DNA from 2 places in the Paenibacillus nanchangensis genome. Region 1 is predicted to be linked to the other one. Evidence: riboswitches for the same ligand, from Rfam matches in the RefSeq annotation. Region 1 holds a riboswitch; the other holds the start of a gene.
The links. Region 1 has a riboswitch for cobalamin ahead of ACE6ED_RS16945 (anaerobic ribonucleoside triphosphate reductase). Riboswitches for the same ligand answer to the same signal wherever they lie in the genome.

Region 1 (3,517 bases):
TGATTCATGCAGCGCCTCAATGGCCGCCAGCAGCCGCGGTAAGGGTCCTTCGATAATCGTCCCCATCGAGGTCAATTCGTAGGTGATTCCCTCCACGCTTTCCAGTGCGCGCTGCATATCCGCCACAAACCCGCTTAAACTTGTGCTTCCCGTCCCGATCGGGATCACGCTAACTTCGGCAATCGCCATGCTCGTCTCCTCCTCATATGGACTGAACTGAAGAAGGACAGGTGGAGCTAGCACTGCGGCCAATTCAGAACTTCTAGCCCACTATTATTTTCGGAGTTCAATGGTAGTTCCGGATAGAGTGAACGAAGACATACAGGCGGAACAGGGCTGGCACTGCAGCGAATTTGGGACTTTCGGCCGCTGTTATTTTCGGATTTCTTATATTCTACTCAACGGAGGAAATCCGAAAATAAAGGCGAACGCTCCGCTCCTACAGCTCCAAATTGCCTCCGTGACATCCCTGCCATCCTGTATTCAACAGTTCAATCTTTATGGAACGGAGAACTCAAAAAAATGTGCTACGGCTCCTGTAGCTCCAAATTGCCTCCGTGACATTTCCTTTTTCCTGTCATTCAATAATTCAGCTTATATAACGTAGCACATCATTCCTCGTTTTACTCCACTTACTCGTTTCTCATGCTCCAATTTACCTTCCCCAAAATCAACCGCCCGCCTTCGGGCAGGCCCAGCTATATTGTACCAGTTCGCTGCCGGAGCGACAAACCGGTTACGCCATCGCCAACTCTGTTGTTGGACCTGCTGTATGCACTCTATATATCCGACTTTGTCGGAGATTGTACTCGACACAATCAAACCCTATATTCGACACCGCCCGCATTTCGCAAACGGCTGCAATTTCGACATTTACGTGACAAATCCGGCACGGTCCCACCTCCCATAGAACAGGGATAACTGGGGGTGTGAAACAATTTGGGGATGGCTTGTGGATATTTTGCCCACAGGCTGTGGATAAATTGTGGATGAACTGTGGACTACCCCGGTTTGGCGGTGGATAGACGGTGGATAAAAAAACTGTTTACAAACACTATATCTTGGGTTAAATTTATTTAACGACAACAAAATATAGTGGAAACAGGTGCCAGACCCCTAGATAAAGGGTCCAGGCTTAAAAGGGAAACGCGGTGCAAATCCGCTGCGGTCCCGCCACTGTAACCGGACGGCTTGGGGATAACAGACCGCCCCAAACACGTAATCTGACGGCACAAGCCACTGAAGGATCGCCTTCGGGAAGGCGCCGAACCAGATGCCGGGTAGCCAGGAGACCTGCCTGTTTTGACGACACCGCATATCCATACCTGCGAGGAACAGGAAGGTGTCCGCATGCGACCTACATAAGATGATCACGGTAACTTGATCTCCCGGTGGGGAGATTTGATACGCATACGGGCATGTTCTGCTCCCGGCAGAAGATGCTTTTTTTATGAACAGATGCGGGATTCACTTATCGAGAGGAGAGCTGTAGCATGACGCTGCTGGAGAAATCATGGAGTGGACAAGCCTATACGAACGAGCTGTTGGAGGAAGTCATCCGGCTGGGCCGGGATATTATCGACAGCCGGGATCTGGATCTGCTGCGCGAGAACGCCAACCTGAACGGGGAGAGCTTCTCGGGCAAGCTGAGCAAATTCGGCAGCGAATATGCCAAATGGTACGCACGGAGCTTCGTGATGCCGCCTCAGCTGATTCAAGCCGTTCGCGACAACTTCGTCTATGTCCACGATCTGGACCAGTATGCGATCGGGACGACCAACTGCATTTTTATTCCGTTTGAGAAGCTGCTGCGCGAGGGCTTTAATACGGGTAACGGCAGCGTCCGGCCTCCGAATTCGATTATGACCGCTATGGCGCTGGTCGCCATTATTTTTCAATCCCAGCAGAACGCCCAATACGGCGGCGTATCCGCAAACAAAATCGATTATGATCTCGCCCCTTACGTGACAAAATCGTTCGTCAAATACTTCCGCAAAGGCCTGGAGTATTTTGAAGAAGGACAGGCGGCAGAGGAACTCGGCGACATTTCCATGAGCCGCAAGGACTTGGCGGAGCGCTATCCCAAGTCTTTCCGTTACGCCTCCAAAGAGACGGCTGCCGAGACGCTCCAGGGCGCGGAAAGCATGATCCACAATCTGAACACGATGTCCAGCCGGGCCGGCGGGCAGATTCCGTTCACAAGCATCAATTACGGCACCTGCACTTCGCCGGAAGGCCAGCTGATCATCGATTCGCTGCTGACGGCAACCATGAGCGGGCTTGGCAGCGGCGAAACGCCGATTTTTCCGATTCAGATCTTCAAATGCAAAAGCGGGATCAACCAGCAGCCCGGCGACCCGAACTACGAATTGTTCGTGAAAGCCGCCGAATGCTCGGCGCGCCGGTTGTACCCGAATTTTGCGAACCTGGACGCTCCGCTGAACCTGGCATACTACGATCCGGCCGATCCCGACACGGAATTCGCCACGATGGGCTGCCGTACGCGCGTGCTCGGCGACCGGTTTGGACGCAACCGCTGCTCCGGCAAAGGGAACCTGTCCTTTAATACGCTGAATCTCGTACGTCTCGGGATTGAGCACGGCACGGTGACGGGCCGCCGCTCCGCTCCGGATGAAGCGGGCTTTTACGCCGACCTCGACTACTACATGGACATCGCACTGGACGGGCTGCTGCACCGCTACCGGATCCAGGCCGCTCAAAAAGCGAAGGCGTCCGACTTCATGATGCGCGAAGGCGTCTGGGAAGGCGGCGAGCATCTGGGTCCCGACGATCAGGTTGGCGATCTGCTGAAGCACGGCAGCCTGTCGATCGGATTTATCGGAATCGCCGAATGCATGAAGGCAATGTACGGCCGGCATCACGCCGAAGACGAGACGGTATACGGCAAAGCGCTCGCCATTGTCCGGCATATGCGGGCATACTGCGACCGCAAAAGCGAAGAGCTGGATCTGAATATTACGCTGTTCGCCACGCCTGCGGAAGGATTGTCCGGCAAGTTCACCAAAATCGACCGCAAGGAATACGGATCGATTCCGGGTGTGACCGACCGCGAGTACTACACAAATTCGTTCCATGTCCCGGTCTATCATACGCTGGGAGCCGCGCGGAAAATCAGCCTGGAGGCGCCTTTCCACGACCTGTGCAACGCCGGCGCCATTTCCTACGTCGAGCTGAACGGAAATGCGCGGAGCAACCCGTCGGCTTTTGTCAAAATCATTCGTTACGCGCTTGATCAAGGCATCAGCTATTTCAGCATCAACCATCCGATCGACCGCTGCTCCGCCTGCGGGCATGAAGGGGTTATCGGCTCAAACTGCCCGTCTTGCGGCAAACATGAATCCGAAGTCCATATCCGGCGGCTGCGCCGGGTGACCGGTTACCTGACCGGGGATTACCAGACCCGCTTTAACGCCGCCAAGCAGGCCGAAGTCCGGGACCGGGTCAAACATCTATGAATTTGTGCGGTTATTACCCGGAATCAATTAATGAAGGCGAA
Region 2 (3,517 bases), on a different contig from region 1:
TGCTGGAGAAGCTGCGCCGGGAAAGCGATCCGGCGGCCGCGGTATCCGCGATGCGGGAAGCGGCGGACAAAGCTGAAAAGACGCTGCGCCGCGGAAGCGCGGGGTATGCCGCCGCGCCGCTGATCCACAGCCTGCTGTCCGCGGCGGACCGCTATCTGCTGTACGCGCTGTCGCTGGATGATATGACCGTGGAGCAGCTGTTTGATCTCGGGTTTGTGCGGATGCCCGCCGAAATGGCGGAATGGCACCCGCCGCTGGACATCGAAGGGCAGCGCAAGGAAAAGGTGCTGCGCACGATGTTCCGCTGGTTTGGCGAAGAAGCGCCGGATGAGCGGATATTCGACGGCCTCACGCCGCAGGAGCTGGATATGGCCCAGCTGCTTGGCCGGCGCTGGCTGCGCGAAGCCCGGTCCGCCGAGCCGTTCGACCGGCTGCCGCTGGCGTATTATCACAGCAGCGGCAGAGAGGAAGGCCCGCTGGACTATGAGGCGCTGCTGGACCATATCCGGTCCAAAGCGGGGGGAAACAAGGATACCGTCTACCGCTTCCTCGCCTGGTCGCAGGACCGCCCTTTGTTTGCGCAGTCGAGGAAAAAGCTGTATCCCGGCTACCGGCGGGCGATCCTGAAGTATTTTGAACGGTATGACAGGGAAGCCTTCAAGGGCCGGGAGTTCCGAAAGGCTTATGCCGATCCGGCAGGCCCGGCGCTGCAGGCTGTATACACCGAAGCGAAAGGGGCGGCGGCTTCGCCGCTTGCACGGTGGATGCGGAAAAACCGATTTCCCGTCCTGATCTCGGGTTCGCTGATTGTGATTGTCCTGATTCTGGCGCTTGTGCTGCAGAATCTGATGAATTCGGACCGCCAAGCGGCGGCGCCGTCTGCCTCCGCTTCGCCGGTCCCATCGGCGGCCGCGGAGGTGGATGCGGCTGAAGTGTATCTCGCTTCCGGGGACTCAGGCGCACCGGAGCTGCTGTTCCGCTTCGCGGGGGCCGGCGACTGCCTGGCGTTCCAGCCGGAGAGCGTAACGGTGCACGGCGCGGCCGGAGAGCCGCAGTCGTACGCCGTGGAGGCGATGTCGGCGTGCGGGGAAGCGCCGGTGCCAAGCGCGGCGGACGGCGGCGGCGCAGGCGGCGATCCGGCGGCTTCCGCCGGTGCCGGTACGGCCTCGCCTGGCGCGACGCCGGACGCGGCCGGCGGGACGGACGCCGGCGGTGACGCGGGCGGCGCGGCAAGTGCAGGTACGGCCGCGGCGGGCGGGAGCGCCGATGGCGCCGGAGCCGGTGACGACGCGGCTGCGGTGACGGCAACGCCTGGCGCGACGCCGGATGCGGCGGACGGCACGGCCGGCGGGCCGGAGGGCACCGCTGCGCCGGAGGGCGCTGGCGCAGACGCTCCGGCAGCCAGCCCGGGCGCGGCAGCCGTATCGCCTTCGCCAGGCGGCGGCGCCCGCTATGACGTCCGGGTGCAGCTGGCCCCGGACGCGAAGCTTGCGGCGGGCGATATGATCACCGCCGACGGCTTTACGCTTCCGCTGCTGGCTGGCCCCGTGCCAGGCGGCGCGGCGCCGGTGACGGACCTGCCGGAAGCGGGCGCGGCGGCAACCGCCTCGCCGGGCGGCGCAGATGATGCGGGCGATGCCGGCGCGGCAAGCCCCGCCCCGTCAGCCTCGCCTGCGGCGGCGGAATAGCAGCCGCAGACTCAGGCGTGTACTAGGCGGAAGCTTGAAATCCAGAAGGCAATCCCCTGCCGGGAGAATCCGGCAGCAGGGATTGCTTTTTATTTTTTGAGGGGAAGAATTGGCGGTGCAGAATAAGCGGGAGAAATTGTAGACAGGGTCCGCAATAATAGCTATGATAAAAAGTAATGAAAATCACATAGCACGAAAAAAGAGGTGCGGACCTCCCACAGGTCCGCTTAAAAGGGAAGCCGGTGCAAATCCGGCGCGGTCCCGCCACTGTGAACGCGGAGCGGCTCTTCCGGTAAGCCACTGTTTCCGGCAAGGAAATGGGAAGGCGAAGAGAGGCGATGAAGCGTGGAGCCAGGAGACCTGCCTCTTTTTGTAACGGTTTTTTATTCTTCGGGGGGTAAGAATGAGAAACGCCCGTACGGTTGTCCGGATTGCAGACCGCAGCATTGGCATGGCTGCGCGCAGGTTCCGGCCGCCAGGCTACGCATTCTTCCGAAACCGCCCTAAGGGCGGTTTTTTTGCCGTTACGTGTGTTGATTAAAGGGAGCCGCAACCTTGTTCAAGTGTCAGCCAAAAACCGGTTCATCAGGCCGGTAGACGGCTCACGCTTGACCGCTCCCGGTGCAGCTGATTAACAGAAAGAGAACCAGTGAGCCCAGGCTGCGGGCCAATCCGCTGGTCAAACTGATGCAAAATCCATGATGGGAAAGAGAGGCTGATTATGAAAAAGCTGTTGACCTCCAGGCCGTTTGCGCTTGGACTGGCTATCCTGATGGTCATTTCGGTGTTGGGAACTTCCCTCGTGCCGAATGGGCGGGCGTACGGAGCGGCGGGAGAGCCGCAGGCATCCGGCGCGAAGGCTGCGGCCGAGCAGGGGACGCTTAAGCAGGCGGCCGATGCCGCTGCCAAATATGTGATCGAGCAAGGCGTTAATTCCGAGTGGGAGGCCATTGCGCTCGCTAAAGGCGGGTATCAAGTGCCGGACTCCTACCGCACGAATTTGGAAACGGCGATTAAAGATGCGGGAGGAAATTACCGGAAAATCACGGATTACGCTCGTATTGCGCTCGCTATTACGGCGATCGGTCAAGATGCGACAAAATTCGCAGGTTATAACCTGATTGAACGCATTTATAATTTCAAAGATATTACGCTGCAGGGCAATAACGGCCCGGTATACAGCCTGCTGGCATTGGACGCGGGACACTACAACGTGCCGGCCGATGCGAAGTGGACAAAAGAGAAAATCCTCGAAACCATCCTCAAGGGACAAAATGAAGATGGAGGGTTTGCTCTTTATGGCACCGTAAGTCAGCCGGATATGACAGCGATGGTGCTGACAGCGCTGTCCAACCATTGGGATCAACCAGAGGTGAAGGCAGCCGGCGAACGTGCGGTCGCCTGGCTGGCGAGCCATCAGCAGCCTCATGGCGGATACGGCACCGATAGCGAAAGCGTATCGCAGACGATTATTGCCTTAACGTCGGTCGGCATTGATCCTGCTGGTCCGCAATTTACAAAAGATGAAGGCAATCTGCTGGACAGACTGATGAGCTTCCGGATGGCAGACGGCGGATTCGCCCACCTTGCGGAGTACGGATCGGACGGTATGGCAACCGAACAGGCGCTTCAGGCGCTGGTTGCCTATCAGCTGTTCAGCGGCGGACAAGGCGGCAAGCTGTACGACTTCAACCAGCCGGTCTCCCAGCAGCCTAAAGTTGCCGCTTCCTTAGCGATTGAAGGTCCAAGCGGCCAACTGGCGCAAGGAGACATTCAGGCGACGACCGCCATGGAGGCGCTTGAACTGCTGGCGGGCAAAGCCGGGCTCG

Region 2: another riboswitch for cobalamin. It lies ahead of ACE6ED_RS19790 (S-layer homology domain-containing protein); the one in region 1 lies ahead of ACE6ED_RS16945 (anaerobic ribonucleoside triphosphate reductase).

What each region holds. Positions count from the first base shown of each region.
Region 1 is NZ_JBHOFD010000020.1:73,209-76,725, forward strand. Features, by position in the region: gene ACE6ED_RS16940 (MTH1187 family thiamine-binding protein) at 1-189, opposite strand, end outside; cobalamin riboswitch at 1,087-1,315, shown strand; gene ACE6ED_RS16945 (anaerobic ribonucleoside triphosphate reductase) at 1,494-3,476, shown strand; gene nrdG (anaerobic ribonucleoside-triphosphate reductase activating protein) at 3,473-3,517, shown strand, end outside.
Region 2 is NZ_JBHOFD010000025.1:107,915-111,431, forward strand. Features, by position in the region: gene ACE6ED_RS19785 (GAP1-N2 domain-containing protein) at 1-1,688, shown strand, start outside; cobalamin riboswitch at 1,874-2,070, shown strand; gene ACE6ED_RS19790 (S-layer homology domain-containing protein) at 2,410-3,517, shown strand, end outside.